DNA from 2 places in the Citrobacter braakii genome. Region 2 is predicted to be linked to the other one. Evidence: predicted binding sites of a transcription regulator. Region 2 holds the regulator's gene; the other holds the start of a gene.

Region 1 (8,101 bases), 360 kb from region 2:
GTTGCGCTACCTTTTACAATGAGTTTGCCTTTCGGGTTAGTCAACAGACCGCAGGTCATATCATATTCACCTGGCTGCAGGTTAGCTGTCATTTTCTGGCTAAAGCCCGGCGCAATGTTTTCACGTTCTTCAACCACCATAACCCCTTTAAGGATCTCCCACTCCAGCGCTTTCTGGCTGTGGTTCTGGATGATGAACTGCGTTTTCCCAGCGTTAACCGTGATCGTCATCGGCTCACACTGTTTGTCGTTAACCGTGACTTTCACCTGCGGAATATCGGCGGCTTGTGCAGAAAAAGCGGAGGCAAACAGCGCGGCAATACCCAACTGCAGCGCACTACGGCGAAAATTAAACGTCATGACCTATCCCTATAAATAAGTATGTTGTAACTAAGGAGTATTCTGCATCGCGTTTTTATCAGGGTGCGGTACGCGATGCCGTAGTGCCTGAACGCGGCGGCAGTGCAAACATAATCAATGCCGGAATCAGGTAGATAAACCAAATGGCGACTTCGCTGACGCTCGGCGCTTCCTGATAGCCGAAAATACCTTCCATCAATGTGCCAAACAGCGAATGCGTTGAAAGCACGCTGCTCATGTCAAACGCCACATCCTGAAAATGATTCCATAACCCGGCTTCGTGGAACGCGCGGATGGCCCCAGCAGCAAGACCAGCGGCCACCAGCAAAATGAACAGGCTGGTCCATTTGAAGAATGCCCCGAGGTTGAGGCGAATGCCGCCGAGGTAAATCAAGTAACCCAGTACCACCGCGGTGGCCAGCCCCAGCATCGCACCTAACGGTGGCCAAATGCCTACATCCTGCTGGAATGCCGCCAGCAGGAAGAACACCGATTCCAGGCCTTCACGGGCAACGGCAAAAAAGACCATCATCACCAGCGCCCAGCCGTGATGATTGCCGCGTTGCAACGCGTTATCGACAGCCTGTTCAAGCTGGACTTTGACGTTGCGCGAAACTTTACGCATCCAGAACACCATCCAGGTGAGGATCACCACGGCAATGACCGCCACGATGCCTTCAAACAGCTCCTGTTCCTTTTGCGGAAATTCACCGGTGGTTTCATTGATGAAAACGCCTAACGCCAGGCATAACGCCGCCGCCAGCAGAACACCAATCCACATCACACCAATCCATCGACCACGCTGAGTCCGTTTCAGGTAGCTGGCAATCAGGCTGACTATCAGCGCGGCCTCTAACCCTTCGCGCAACATAATAAGAAATGGAACAAACATGCGAAGAACCCTTAAACGTTATTCTCAGTCAATTGATGAAAAGAAAGGTAAATTACAGTGATAGTGATTATCATTACAGTAAAGAAAAACTCAAGCAGAATGTTTTGAGAATGATGACTTAATGTAAACAGTTAGGCGGGTAACGATTAGGGCGGTTTTGCAGCGGGGACAAATAAAAAAGCCCGCACGCGGCGGGCTTAAAGATCGAGGCGATTACTCTGCCTGTAAACGCGATGGCGGAGCTGTGTGATAATGCGCATCAGCCTCGGCAAAACGTTGCTGCATAGCGGCTGAAGGCGCTTTACCCAACAGGCTGAAGACCACAATACCGATGCTGCCGAAAATAAAGCCCGGGATGATTTCATACAGACCCAACCAGGCAAACTGCTTCCAGACGATTACCGTCACCGCACCGATGAGCATCCCGGCCAGCGCGCCGTTACGCGTCATACGCGACCACATTACGGAGAACAGAACCACCGGACCAAACGCCGCGCCAAAGCCGGCCCAGGCGTAGCTTACCAGACCAAGCACACGGTTCTCCGGGTTCGCCGCCAGCGCGATAGACACCAGCGCCACAACCAGCACCATGATGCGACCAATCCATACCAGCTCTTTCTGGCTGGCATTTTTACGCAGGAACGCTTTATACAAGTCTTCGGTAATTGCGCTGGAACACACCAGCAGCTGGCAGCTCAGGGTCGACATCACCGCTGCGAGGATCGCAGACAGCAGAATACCGGCAATCCACGGGTTGAACAGGATTTGCGCCAGTTCAATAAACACGCGTTCGGCGTTCTGGTTAACGGCACCGGCAAGCTGTGGGTTGTTGTTAAAGTAAGCGATACCAAAAAAGCCAACGGCAACTGCACCTGCCAGACACAGGATCATCCAGGTCATACTGATGCGGCGAGCATGAACAATGCTATGGTGAGAATCAGCCGCCATAAAGCGCGCCAGAATATGCGGCTGACCGAAGTAGCCCAGACCCCAGCCCATCAGGGAAATAATGGCAACAAAATTCAGCCCTTTGAACATGTCCACGTTCTCAATGCTCTTTTGTTTAATCACTTCCAGCGAATCGTCAAACCCACCCACGCCAATGACTACCATTACTGGCGTCAGGATCAGGGCGAAGATCATCAGGCTGGCCTGGACGGTATCGGTCCAGCTTACCGCCAGGAAACCACCGATAAAGGTATAAATAATCGTCGCGGCCGCCCCTGCCCACAGCGCTGTTTCGTAACTCATGCCAAAGGTGCTTTCAAACAGACGCGCCCCTGCCACAATACCGGAAGCACAGTAGATGGTGAAAAACAGCAGAATAACCAGCGCGGAGATAATACGCAGAATTCGGCTTTTATCTTCAAAGCGACCGGTAAAGTAATCCGGTAACGTCAGCGCATTGTTATTGTATTCGGTATGCACGCGTAAACGTCCGGCCACCAGTTTCCAGTTGATCCACGCGCCCAAAATAAGGCCAATAGCGATCCAGCTTTCTGAAATCCCCGACAGGAAAATCGCGCCAGGCAGGCCCATCAGCAACCAGCCGCTCATGTCAGATGCCCCGGCAGATAACGCGGTCACGAATGGACCCAGACTGCGTCCACCCAGAATGTAATCGTCAAAGTTTTTGGTTGAACGCCATGCAATAAACCCTATCAATATCATGCCGAAAATATAGACACAGAATGTCACTAACATCGGTGTGCTAATAGCCATCAAAACTCTCCAAAATTATGTATCAGCAATGCCGTGGCTTGCCGTTTTATTACCCTGCCGGAACGTGGCAAAGATATCTATGTTTACCAGGGCGACCGTATCCTGCCGGAAGCGATGGTCATTCACAATCGATTTAACACACCATTTACATCAAATTTGATCCAGAGTAGATAGCATTTTTCTGTAGGTTGCACTCTCTCACACTTTTTTCGGTTGCACCTTTTAAAAGTGTTAACTACCGCAGAGAAAAAGATTCGGCAACTTTTATAGCCCCCGTCAAAACACTCACGTTTATTAACATTTCATTCATTTCCAAGCTTGCAAACCAAGTCACATTTAACACGGTTGCACAAAGTTGCAACATAGTGGATATTTCTCGGTAACTATCAGACCCGTATTTCAGTACAACAGGAGTAAACGGCATGGGAACCACCACGATGGGGGTTAAGCTGGATGACGCCACTCGCGAGCGTATTAAAACAGCAGCATCACGAATCGATCGCACGCCACATTGGCTGATCAAACAAGCCATTTTTAATTATCTCGAAAGACTGGAAAATGACGACGCGCTTCCTGAACTACCGGCCCTGCTGGCGGGTGCTGCGAATGAGGGCGATGAGTCGACCACGTTGCAAAATGAAGCGCATCAGCCTTTCCTGGAATTTGCTGAACAGATCCTGCCGCAGTCAGTTTCCCGCGCGGCAATCACCGCTGCTTACCGCCGCGCCGAAACTGACGCCGTACCGATGCTGATGGAGCAGGCTCGTCTGCCGCAGCCTATCGCCGAGCAGGCGCATAAGCTGGCATACGATCTGGCAGACAAACTACGTAACCAGAAGACCGCTAGCGGTCGCGCCGGGATGGTACAAGGTTTATTGCAGGAATTCTCCCTTTCTTCACAGGAAGGCGTCGCGCTGATGTGTCTGGCCGAAGCCTTGCTGCGTATTCCAGATAAAGCGACCCGCGATGCGTTAATCCGCGACAAGATCAGCAACGGTAACTGGCAGTCGCACATTGGCCGCAGCCCGTCTCTGTTCGTCAACGCGGCGACCTGGGGGCTGTTGTTTACCGGTCGTCTGGTTTCTACGCATAACGAAGCCAGCCTCTCACGCTCACTCAACCGTATTATCGGCAAGAGCGGTGAGCCGCTGGTGCGTAAAGGCGTCGACATGGCCATGCGCTTGATGGGCGAGCAGTTTGTCACCGGGGAGACCATTGCTGAAGCGCTGGCTAACGCGCGTAAACTGGAAGAAAAAGGCTTCCGTTACTCCTATGACATGCTGGGCGAAGCGGCCCTGACCGCCGCCGATGCACAGGCTTATATGGTTTCGTACCAGCAGGCGATCCACGCCATTGGTAAGGCCTCTAACGGGCGCGGTATCTACGAAGGGCCAGGTATTTCTATCAAGCTGTCGGCACTGCATCCGCGTTACAGCCGTGCGCAGTACGATCGCGTGATGGATGAACTCTATCCTCGTCTGAAATCGCTTACTCTGCTGGCACGTCAGTACGACATCGGCATTAATATCGACGCCGAAGAGGCTGACCGACTGGAGATCTCCCTCGATCTGCTGGAAAAACTGTGCTTTGAACCCGAACTGGCAGGCTGGAACGGGATCGGTTTTGTTATCCAGGCCTACCAGAAGCGCTGCCCGTATGTTATCGACTATCTGATTGACGTCGCCACGCGCAGCCGCCGCCGCCTGATGATCCGTCTGGTTAAGGGCGCCTACTGGGATAGCGAAATTAAACGTGCCCAGATGGACGGTCTGGAAGGTTATCCGGTCTACACCCGTAAGGTGTACACCGACGTTTCTTACCTGGCCTGTGCGAAAAAACTGCTTGCCGTACCGAATCTGATCTACCCGCAGTTCGCCACCCACAACGCCCATACGCTGGCGGCGATTTATCAGTTAGCCGGTCAAAACTACTATCCGGGTCAGTACGAATTCCAGTGCCTGCACGGCATGGGCGAACCGCTGTATGAGCAGGTCACCGGCAAAGTTGCGGATGGCAAACTGAACCGTCCATGCCGCATTTATGCACCGGTCGGCACGCACGAAACGCTGCTGGCGTACCTGGTGCGTCGTCTGCTGGAAAACGGCGCCAACACCTCGTTCGTCAACCGCATTGCCGACACGACCCTGCCGCTGGATGAACTGGTTGCCGATCCGGTCGAGGCTGTTGAAAAACTGGCGCAGCAAGAAGGTCAGGCCGGTTTGCCGCATCCGAAGATTGCCCTGCCGCGTGATCTGTACGGTAAAGGCCGCGAAAACTCAGGCGGGCTGGATTTAGCTAACGAACATCGTCTGGCCTCGCTGTCCTCTGCCCTGCTCAACAGCGCGCTACAAAAATGGCACGCTAAACCCATTCTGGAGCACCCGGTTGCTGACGGCGAAATGACGCCAGTCGTTAACCCAGCCGAGCCGAAAGACATTGTCGGTTACGTGCGTGAGGCGACTCACGCTGAAGTAGAACAGGCGTTACAGAACGCAGCGAATAACGCGCCGATCTGGTTCGCCACACCGCCACAAGAGCGCGCCGCCATTTTGCATCGTGCCGCCGTTCTGATGGAAGGTCAGATGCAGCAGTTGATTGGCATCCTGGTACGCGAAGCGGGTAAAACCTTCAGCAACGCCATTGCGGAAGTACGCGAAGCGGTAGACTTCCTGCATTATTATGCCGGTCAGGTTCGCGATGATTTCGATAATGAAACCCATCGACCATTAGGACCGGTGGTTTGTATCAGCCCATGGAACTTCCCGCTGGCCATTTTCACCGGGCAGATTGCCGCCGCGCTGGCGGCGGGTAACAGCGTGCTGGCAAAACCGGCGGAACAAACCCCGTTAATTGCCGCCCAGGGCATCGCTATTTTGCTCGAAGCGGGTGTACCGCCGGGCGTGGTGCAACTGTTGCCTGGTCAGGGTGAAACCGTCGGGGCGCAGCTCACTTCCGATGAGCGCGTACGCGGCGTCATGTTTACCGGCTCAACGGAAGTCGCCACGCTGTTGCAACGCAATATTGCCACCCGCCTTGATGCTCAGGGGCGTCCAATCCCGCTTATCGCCGAAACCGGTGGGATGAACGCAATGATTGTCGACTCCTCCGCGTTGACGGAACAGGTCGTGGTCGACGTTCTGGCTTCAGCGTTTGACAGCGCCGGACAGCGCTGCTCCGCGCTGCGCGTCCTGTGTCTGCAGGACGATGTAGCCGACCATACGCTGAAAATGCTGCGCGGCGCGATGGCGGAATGTCGCATGGGTAATCCAGGTCGCCTGACCACGGATATTGGGCCGGTAATTGATGAAGAAGCCAAAACCAATATTGAGCGCCATATTCAGGCCATGCGCGCCAAAGGACGCCCGGTGTTTCAGGCCGTGCGCGAAAACAGCGACGATGCGCGTGAATGGCAAACCGGTACCTTTATTGCTCCGACGCTGATCGAGCTGGAAAGCTTCGACGAATTACAAAAAGAGGTGTTTGGTCCGGTACTGCACGTCGTGCGCTACACCCGTAACAATCTGGGCAACCTGATTGAGCAAATTAATGCCTCCGGCTACGGCCTGACGCTGGGCGTACACACTCGTATCGATGAAACCATCGCCCAGGTCACAGGATCGGCACACGTGGGGAACCTGTACGTTAACCGCAATATGGTCGGTGCCGTTGTCGGCGTGCAGCCATTCGGTGGCGAAGGCTTGTCTGGTACAGGGCCAAAAGCAGGTGGACCGCTGTATCTGTATCGCCTGCTGGCTAACCGCCCGGAAAATGCGTTAGGCATTACGCTTGCCCGTCAGGATGCAGACTACCCGGTCGATGCGCAGCTTAAAGCTGCACTCGTTCAGCCGCTGGAAGCACTCAGCGAATGGGCAACCGATCGACCCTCGCTGCATGCGCTCTGCCAGCAGTTTGGCGAACTGGCGCAGGCCGGTACTCAGCGTCTGCTGCCAGGACCCACTGGCGAGCGGAATACCTGGACGCTGTTGCCGCGTGAACGCGTACTGTGTATCGCCGATGATGAACAGGACGCGCTGGTACAGGTTGCCGCTGTGGCTTCCGTTGGTAGCTTAATCCTGTGGCCAGATGATGCGTTCCATCGTGAACTGGCAAAACGTCTGCCAGCCGCCGTCTCCGGGCGCATCCAGTTTGCCAAAGCGGACAACATCACCACGCAGCCGTTTGATGCCGTTATTTTCCACGGCGATTCCGATCAACTGCGTTCACTGTGCGAAGCGGTAGCTGCCCGCGAAGGGGCGATTGTCTCAGTCCAGGGCTTTGCCCGTGGCGAAAGCAATATTCTGCTGGAGAGGCTGTACATTGAACGCTCCCTGAGCGTCAATACCGCCGCTGCCGGGGGGAACGCCAGCCTGATGACAATCGGCTAAGGTTGTGGTTAATTAAGGCTCCGGTTAGGGGGTAATGCCTGTCAATTAAGCATTACGGCGAACATGTGATTTCGGCTCAGGGTTCCGTTCACCTCAGTGGTATCACTTTTCTGAGGCTCAGACACCCGTGAACGTGCAAGAGAGGCTCACCGCCGCCTCCCTTGCATCCCTGGCTCCCGGCGGGAAAATCGTCGCTGCGCGATTCATTCGTCTTATGCCGTCTGCCTTCGGGTCGGGGCCGGGCCTGCGTCCCTGCAGGCCGCCCCCTCTGCCCGCATCCCTGCGGGCAGACCCGGTCAGCCGTCAACACCTCATCGATTTTCAGCCGGAACGGGGTCATCGCTGCAACGCACTGACTTCCAGTTAACTCTGTTTTGCTGTTCAGATAAAAAACGCAGGTGGCCAGGTGTGGGCTGGTCCGGCTGAAAATTGCCGACGTGTTTCCGTAAGGCCGGGAGAACCCGCAGGGATGCGGGTTCAGGGCGCGTTTTACAGGGAAGTTTCCTCGCGCCCGGCCCGGTAGCCTGGAGGAATAAACGGAGGGGACCACGAAGTGGCAATTTTCCCGCCGGGAGCCGGGATTGTTAAGGGTACGGCGATAGTACCCTTAACACGTTCACAGGGAGGATCGTTTCAGAGAAGTGACAAACATAAGGTGAACGTAGCAATATACCGGAGGCAACAGATTCATTACCTCCGTATGTGCCACTCATCCTCGTTAACTGACAAGCATGACTCCGGTA
Region 2 (8,101 bases):
GGTTATTTTACTCATGGCAATCACTGGCATCTTTTTCGGCAGCGACACCGGTAACACCGAAAACATCGCAAAAATGATTCAAAAACAGCTTGGTAAAGACGTTGCCGATGTACATGACATTGCAAAAAGCAGCAAAGAAGACCTCGAAGGGTATGACATTTTGCTGCTCGGCATTCCAACCTGGTACTACGGTGAAGCGCAGTGTGACTGGGACGATTTCTTCCCTACCCTCGAAGACATTGATTTTAACGGCAAACTGGTTGCATTGTTCGGCTGCGGCGACCAGGAAGATTACGCAGAATATTTCTGCGATGCGTTGGGTACAATTCGCGACATCATCGAACCACGCGGCGCAACCATCGTTGGTCACTGGCCAACGGCGGGTTATCACTTTGAAGCGTCCAAAGGCCTGGCGGACGACGACCACTTTGTGGGTCTGGCCATTGATGAAGATCGCCAGCCTGAATTGACCGCCGAACGCGTAGAAAAATGGGTTAAGCAGATCTCTGAGGAGCTGCACCTCGACGAAATCATCAATGCCTGATTTTGTGTGGCGCAGATTTCCATCTGCGCCACATCAATAGATAAAACCAATCAAAATAATTGCTACAAATTTGTAACTTTTTCGTCTGACCCTGTACAATGCCCGGATGCCAATCGGGTATTGCACAGTGTGTTTGTCGGCGATACCACGTTTTGATTAACAATATATGCCAGAGACTTGCAGTTTTCATTTAGCCATGGCAGTTCTATAATGAATCGCATTATCTCAAGTGCAATTTCTGTCACTTCTGTTAATGAAGTGAATCGTTTAGCTACAGGACAGATTCCGCATGACTGACAACAATACCGCATTAAAGAAGGCTGGCCTGAAAGTAACGCTTCCTCGTTTAAAAATTCTGGAAGTTCTTCAGGAACCGGATAACCATCACGTCAGTGCGGAAGACTTATACAAACGTCTGATCGATATGGGTGAAGAAATTGGTCTGGCGACCGTGTATCGCGTGCTGAACCAGTTTGATGATGCCGGTATCGTGACCCGCCATAATTTTGAAGGTGGTAAATCCGTCTTCGAACTGACTCAACAGCATCATCACGATCACCTCATCTGCCTCGACTGCGGCAAAGTGGTCGAGTTCAGCGATGATTCCATCGAGGCGCGCCAGCGTGAGATTGCGGCTAAACATGGTATTCGTTTAACCAACCATAGCCTCTATCTTTACGGTCACTGCGCCGAAGGCGATTGCCGCGAAGATGAGCATGCTCACGACGGTAAATAATGTGATGCTTTCTGAAAAGCCAACCATTCGGTTGGCTTTTTTTATGGGCGTTATCACCCCTTTTCCCCTTCCCTCCACTCCTGTGTTGCTTTAATGTAAAATCTATAGTCCCTTCCCGGAGAGTCGAAATGGAACTTCGCCAGCTACGCTATTTTGTTCGCATTGTAGAAACCGGCAGCATGGGTAGCGCGGCGCTCGATCTCAATATTGGGGTTTCGGCACTCAGCCAGCAAATGTCCCGCCTGGAAAACGAACTCGCTATTCGCCTGCTGCAGCGCACCTCGCGTGGCGTTACGCCCACCAGCGCCGGACTGGCTTTTTACTCCCAGGCGCAGCTGGCGCTCCGCCACGCAGACGATGCAATCCTCGCCGCGCGAGAGTCCCGGCTTTCCGGGCACGTCAGCGTCGGTATGGCCCCCAGTACCGCTTCCGTTCTCGGCATGCCTTTTATTAACGCCATGCGGGAAAGCTATAGTGATGTCCGCCTGCATGTGGTGGAAAGCCTCTCTGGCAACCTGGAACGGATGATTAATACCCGCCAGATTGATCTGGCCGTGGTATTTCAAAAAGAAAAGCTCCTGCGCTGGAGCGCCAGACCGATTCTCGAAGAGCGCCTGTTTTTGATTGGGACTCATGCCTTACTGGCCGATATTGCCGATGAAAATATTGCGCCAGCCCAGTTGGCAAGTATCCCATTGATAATGCCCAGCCCAGGCCACGGTCTGCGCGGCAGGCTGGAAGCAATTTGTCAGGAACACGCACTGCGCATTGAGATCTCCACAGAAATTGATGGTCTGGCGCTGCTAATGCGCGCCGTTCGCAGTGGAATCGGCGCTACTCTCCAGCCCGGCGCGGCGATTTCCCATCTCGATAAAGAGACGCTAAGAGTGATCGGCGTCCATAATCCAATACTGAGTCGCCCCAACTTTCTGGTCAGCCTTTCTGATGATGAGCTCACCCCCGCGGGCCTCGCCGCCCGCGTGGTGCTAACGAAAGTGATGCATCAACTGGTGGAAGCAGGAAGCTGGCCAGGCGCCATCCTTTACAATAACTAAAGCCCTCTTTAGCACTTCGTCATAGCGCCCGCACAAGCTGCACGTATACATTTCAATTACAAATTTAACAATTAGTTAAATGGTAATGGAGTATACGATGGTTGATGTTCTGGTGATTGGCGGTGGCAATGCCGCGTTATGTGCTGCCCTAACCGCCCGGGAGCAAGGAGCTTCGGTACTCCTGCTCGAAGCGGCTCCACGGGAATGGCGCGGGGGAAATTCTCAACACACACGTAATCTGCGCTGTATGCATGACGCGCCGCAGGATGTGCTGGTGGAAAGCTATCCTGAAGAGGAGTTCTGGCAGGATTTGCGGCGCGTCACCGAGGGAAATACTAACGAAGCCCTGGCGCGTCTGGTGATCCGCACCTCTTCACAATGCCGCGACTGGATGCGCCAACACGGCGTTAATTTTCAACCTCCTCTCTCCGGTGCTTTACACGTAGCGCGAACCAACGCCTTTTTTATGGGGGGCGGGAAAGCCCTCGTGAATGCCTATTATCGCAGCGCAGAAAAGTTAGGCGTGCAAATCCGCTATAACACACCAGTGCAGGCGCTTGAACTGCATAATGGTGAGTTTGTGGCAGCGCTGGCAGGCGAAGAGCGCATAACCGCTAAGTCCTGCGTGCTTGCCGCTGGCGGATTTGAGTCAAACCGCGAATGGCTGCGCGAAGCCTGGGGAGAGAACGCCCGCGGCGAGTGGCCTGCGGATAACTTCCTGATTCGCGGCACGCGCTTTAATCAGGGCGTACTGCTTAAATTTATGATGGATGCCGGGGCGGACATCATCGGCGAACCCTCCCAGTCACACTGCGTAGCCATTGATGCCAGAGCGCCATTATATGACGGCGGGATTTGCACCCGCGTGGACTGCGTTTCACTCGGCATAGTAGTCAACCGTGACGCAGAACGTTTTTATGATGAAGGCGAAGATTTCTGGCCCAAACGCTACGCCATCTGGGGACGCCTGGTCGCCCAACAGCCAGGGCAGATTGGCTATTCCATTATCGACAGTAAAGCCATCGGCCACTTTATGCCACCGGTATTCCCCGGCGCACAGGCGAATACGCTGGCGGAGTTGGCGCATCAGTTGGGGCTGGATACCGAACGCTTTACCCACACCGTGACGGCGTACAACAACGCCTGCCAGCCAGGTCAGTTCGACCATACCATCCTGGACAACTGCGCGACGAAGAAGTTAACCCCCGCGAAAACACACTGGGCGCGACCGCTGGACCAGCCACCTTACTACGGCTATGCCCTGCGGCCAGGAATCACCTTCACCTATCTTGGGTTAAAAGTGAACGAACGCGCTGCCGTACACTTTGCCGGGCAGCCAAGCCGCAACCTGTTCGTCGCCGGAGAGATGATGGCGGGCAACGTGTTGGGCAAGGGTTACACCGCTGGCGTGGGCATGTCGATCGGGACAACCTTTGGCCGCATTGCCGGAAAAGAAGCCGCGCTGGCAGCACGTAAGGAGGCACGTCATGAAGCAGCTTGAGAAACTGATCATCGAAGCACAAATTATCACCGAGCCGGAAGCAGAAGTTGAACGTGTGATGCAGGTCTGTAACGCCTGCCGCTATTGTGAAGGTTTTTGCGCCGTGTTCCCGGCAATGACTCAGCGCCTGGAATTCGGTAAAGCGGATATCAATTATCTGGCTAACTTGTGCCATAACTGCGGCGCCTGCCTGCACGCGTGTCAGTATGCCCCACCTCATGAATTTGCCATCAACGTACCGAAGGCGATGGCGGAAGTGCGGCTCGAAACCTATCAGCACTACGCGCAACCCGCCGCCTTTGGCGCGCTTTATCGTCGCGCAGGCATCACCGTGACGCTGGCACTGGTTTTCGGTCTGATCCTGTTTTTACTCCTCGCCATGAGTTTAAAGGGCTCGTTATTCCATCCTCCGCTGGCCGGGGATTTTTATCAGATTTTCCCGCATAACCTGCTCGCATGGATGTTTGGTTCGGTATTTATTCTGGCGATAGGTCTGCTGATGGCGGGCGTTCTGCGCTTCTGGCGCAAAATCTCTCCGGGTGTACCGCGTTCCGCCGAAATTGCTGAAGCCTCACACAATGCGCTGACGCTGAAGTATCTCGATGGTGGGCATGGCAAAGGTTGTAACGAAGCAGATGATGCCTTCACCCTGATGCGCCGCCGTTTCCATCACTTCACCTTCTACGGTTTTATGCTCTGCTTTGCCGCCACCGTGGTGGCAACGGGCTATCACTACTTTGCAGGTATAGAAGCGCCCTATCCGTTCTTCAGCGTTCCGGTAATGCTAGGCACGTTGGGCGGCATTGGACTGGTTGTCGGCCCGGCTGGCTTGCTATGGCTCAATTTTAAGCGCTCACCGCTGCATGGCGACGCACGGCAAAAACCGATGGATCGCGGTTTTATTTTGCTGCTGCTCCTGACCAGTCTGACCGGTTTAGCGCTGCTGGCGGGAAGAGACACGTCCTGGATGGCTATTTTGCTCGCCATTCACCTCGGCGTGGTCATGGCGCTCTTTCTGACCATTCCTTATGGAAAATTTGCCCACGGATTTTACCGCTGCGCAGCCTTACTCAAGTGGGCGATTGAGAAACGGCGCGGCAAACAGGCGGGGGTCGCAGGCGACTAACCCGCAAACTCTTACCTCTATAAATATTATGATAAGACAGTGGAGCAAACCCAATGACACAACAACCATCGCGCGCCGGAACTTTCGGCGCAATACTGCGGGTAACCAGCGGTAATTTCCTCGAACAGTTTGACTTTTTTCTGTTCGGTTTTTACGCCACCTATATCGCAAAGACCTTCTTTCCTGCAGAGAGTGAATTTGCCGGGCTAATGTTAACTTTCGCCGTGTTTGGTTCAGGTTTCTTAATGCGGCCTGTTGGCGCAATAGTGCTGGGTGCTTACATCGACAGAATTGGTCGCCGTAAAGGACTGATGGTGACGCTGGCGATTATGGGCTGCGGAACCCTGCTGATTGCCCTGGTACCTGGTTATCACAGTATTGGTCTGCTGGCCCCTGTCCTGGTATTACTCGGCCGATTATTACAGGGCTTTTCTGCAGGGGTGGAGCTGGGCGGCGTCTCGGTTTATCTTTCTGAAATCGCCACCCCTGGCAATAAAGGCTTCTACACCAGCTGGCAGTCCGCCAGTCAACAGGTCGCCATTGTGGTGGCGGCTCTGATTGGTTACGGCCTGAACGCCACCCTGGGACACGATGAGATCTCTGAATGGGGCTGGCGTATTCCATTCTTTATTGGTTGCATGATTATTCCTTTGATCTTCGTGCTCCGCCGCTCGCTTCAGGAAACAGACGCCTTTTTACAACGTACGCACCGTCCCGACACCAGGGAAATTTTTACTACCATCATCAAAAACTGGCGTCTCATCGCTGCGGGTACGCTGCTGGTGGCGATGACCACAACGACGTTCTACTTTATTACCGTCTACACACCGACCTACGGTAGGGCTGTACTTCACCTGAGCGCTCGCGACAGCCTGATCGTCACCATGCTGGTCGGTATTTCTAATTTTATCTGGCTGCCGATTGGCGGGGCGATTTCTGACCGAATTGGTCGTCGTCCGGTGTTGATGGGGATTACCATCCTTGCACTGATCACCACCTGGCCGGTTATGCACTGGCTCACCGCCGCGCCAGATTTCACGCGCATGACGCTGGTCCTGCTTTGGTTCTCGTTCTTTTTTGGTATGTACAACGGGGCAATGGTCGCCGCACTCACCGAGGTGATGCCTGTCTATGTGCGTACGGTGGGCTTTTCACTGGCATTCAGTCTTGCCACGGCGATTTTTGGCGGCCTTACGCCAGTCATCTCCACAGCGCTGGTCCAGCTAACCGGGGATAAAAGCTCACCGGGGTGGTGGCTGATGTGTGCGGCACTTTGCGGGCTCGCCGCCACGGCAATGCTGTTTGTCCGGCTGAGTCGGAGTTATCAACCGGTGGAATATAAACCCTGAAATGCAAACGGGCGGAAAACTCTCCGCCCGTTGTCTGTTTCATTTTTCGATTTACTGCGCAGTATTCTTGCTACGAATTTCCTGCCAGACCTTGTCGCAATCAGCATTAACGGACTGACCATTACCCGTGCGTGTGGCCTGGATGCATTGCTGATAATCCAGTACGCGTACGCTTTCTTCATTGGCAAACTGCTGATGCTGCTTTTCTTTCTTCAGCACATTCAACACGCTTTGGCAGGCTTCGATTTTCTCCGGCGATCCTTGCGCGGTAGTAATGCACGCGCTGTAGGCTTCTTTCAGACGGCTGTCTTCTTTTGGTGCCGGGGATTGCGCGCAAGCCACCAGCCCGGATGCCATAACAGCGATGAGTATCAGTTTTTTCATAGCACTTTCCTCAACGATGCGGCAGGCGCCCGGCCTGCCGCTGTTGGCATTAGAAGATGGTGAACGGAGCAATAACGATGAATTTCACGTCGCGCTCATCCTGGAAGATGTTGCCGTAACCACCGCCCCAGCTCGGAATGTCTGAATGGTTGTCGTACTGGGTGAAGTGCAGTTTAAACATGGTGCCCTTCGCACGCCCCTCTTGCAGGGTATAGACCGCATCCAGGCTGTAAGAAGATTCTTCGATAGTCCGGTTTTTGTCGTAGTACGCATCCGGATTGATCTGCCAGGTTGATGGCTTGGCATCCCATGCGTAAACGTAGGACGCGCCCACTGCCCAGCCCGGCAAATTCCAGTTCTTCAGGTCATACATTGCGCCGAAGAAGACAGCCTTTTCGCCGTTGGCGTTGAAGTCGGAACGGTTATCCCACCAGATATCCAGGCGACCGTTTGATGAGGCGTAGGTCGGGGTCATACGCTGCAGGAAGTACCCCTGCTGCCCGTCCGCTTTAACCCAGGTCCCTTCCAGACGCAGGTCAACCACTTCCGCCACTTTGTAGCCAAAGGTCAGCGCCTGCAGCCAGGCCGTACCGTCATAAATGTCGTTCACGGTGCGATCATCAACTTTGTCGCGCGCGCCGTAGAACTGGTAGCTGGTGGTAAACGGGTTACCGCCTAAATCGAATTTATAGCTGGCTTTTGCGAAGTACTGATCGACGTAGCCTTCAGACTGACCAAATGCGGCTTCCAGCAACAGGTTATTTTTGAAGTCATATTTCGCGCCGATTGAGTGCAGATAATCTACGCTGGTCTTTTTATCAGCCTGATAGAATTTATCGACTTCAGTGTGCCATGGTGCTTTATATTCGTTGGCCCACATATAGGAGAAGCTCAGTGCACCAGCATCACCATAGTCGAAGTTGGCTCCGGCTTCAGCACCCTGATAGGTACCTGGCATAAAGCTCCAGTGCGGAGCCAACAGAGTCTGTCCGGTTGGTTGAATGTAACCAGCGCGCGCCCAGGTTGGGCCGAATTTAAATTTGGCTGCTGCTTTATAAAGGCTAATTCCGCTCTTATCGCCGGAGTAATCTTCATCATAGCCTTTATTTTTTGACGAGAATGCAATTTCGTTTGGATGGCCGCTTTCGCTACTTTCGTTCATTTCAATAGCGGTAAATGCTGCGATATCAATACCAAACATATCAGCCGCATAACCGGACTGGAAGTCGAGGTTAGCGTTCCAGGTGGAGTGAGAAAGGTTGGTTTTGTATTTGTCGTGATCGGTCACATCTTTACGGTCACGCTCACGCTGCCAGTAATAGATGCCGCCGGTTAAGGTTGAGTCATCAATAAATCCTTCGGCGTGTACCTGGGGAGCGACAACGAAACCCGACATTGCTGTGATA

What was found. Region 2 encodes Fur, which represses iron uptake genes when iron is present. Its sites were predicted from a motif close to ATAATAATGAGAACNACTATCAA; they were not measured.
Region 1: a site for Fur is predicted at 1,309-1,331, ahead of efeU (iron uptake transporter permease EfeU). Genes of this name have one in related genera too.

What each region holds. Positions count from the first base shown of each region.
Region 1 is NZ_CP045771.1:4,056,027-4,064,127, forward strand. It holds gene efeO (iron uptake system protein EfeO) at 1-359, opposite strand, end outside; gene efeU (iron uptake transporter permease EfeU) at 418-1,251, opposite strand; gene putP (sodium/proline symporter PutP) at 1,465-2,973, opposite strand; gene putA (trifunctional transcriptional regulator/proline dehydrogenase/L-glutamate gamma-semialdehyde dehydrogenase) at 3,396-7,358, shown strand.
Region 2 is NZ_CP045771.1:4,419,873-4,427,973, forward strand. It holds gene fldA (flavodoxin FldA) at 14-544, shown strand; gene GFC06_RS20910 (ryhB-regulated fur leader peptide) at 755-841, shown strand; gene fur (ferric iron uptake transcriptional regulator) at 834-1,280, shown strand; gene tcuR (tricarballylate utilization LysR family transcriptional regulator TcuR) at 1,409-2,335, shown strand; gene tcuA (FAD-dependent tricarballylate dehydrogenase TcuA) at 2,433-3,836, shown strand; gene tcuB (tricarballylate utilization 4Fe-4S protein TcuB) at 3,823-4,962, shown strand; gene tcuC (MFS transporter) at 5,016-6,311, shown strand; gene chiQ (ChiQ/YbfN family lipoprotein) at 6,363-6,695, opposite strand; gene chiP (chitoporin ChiP) at 6,745-8,101, opposite strand, start outside.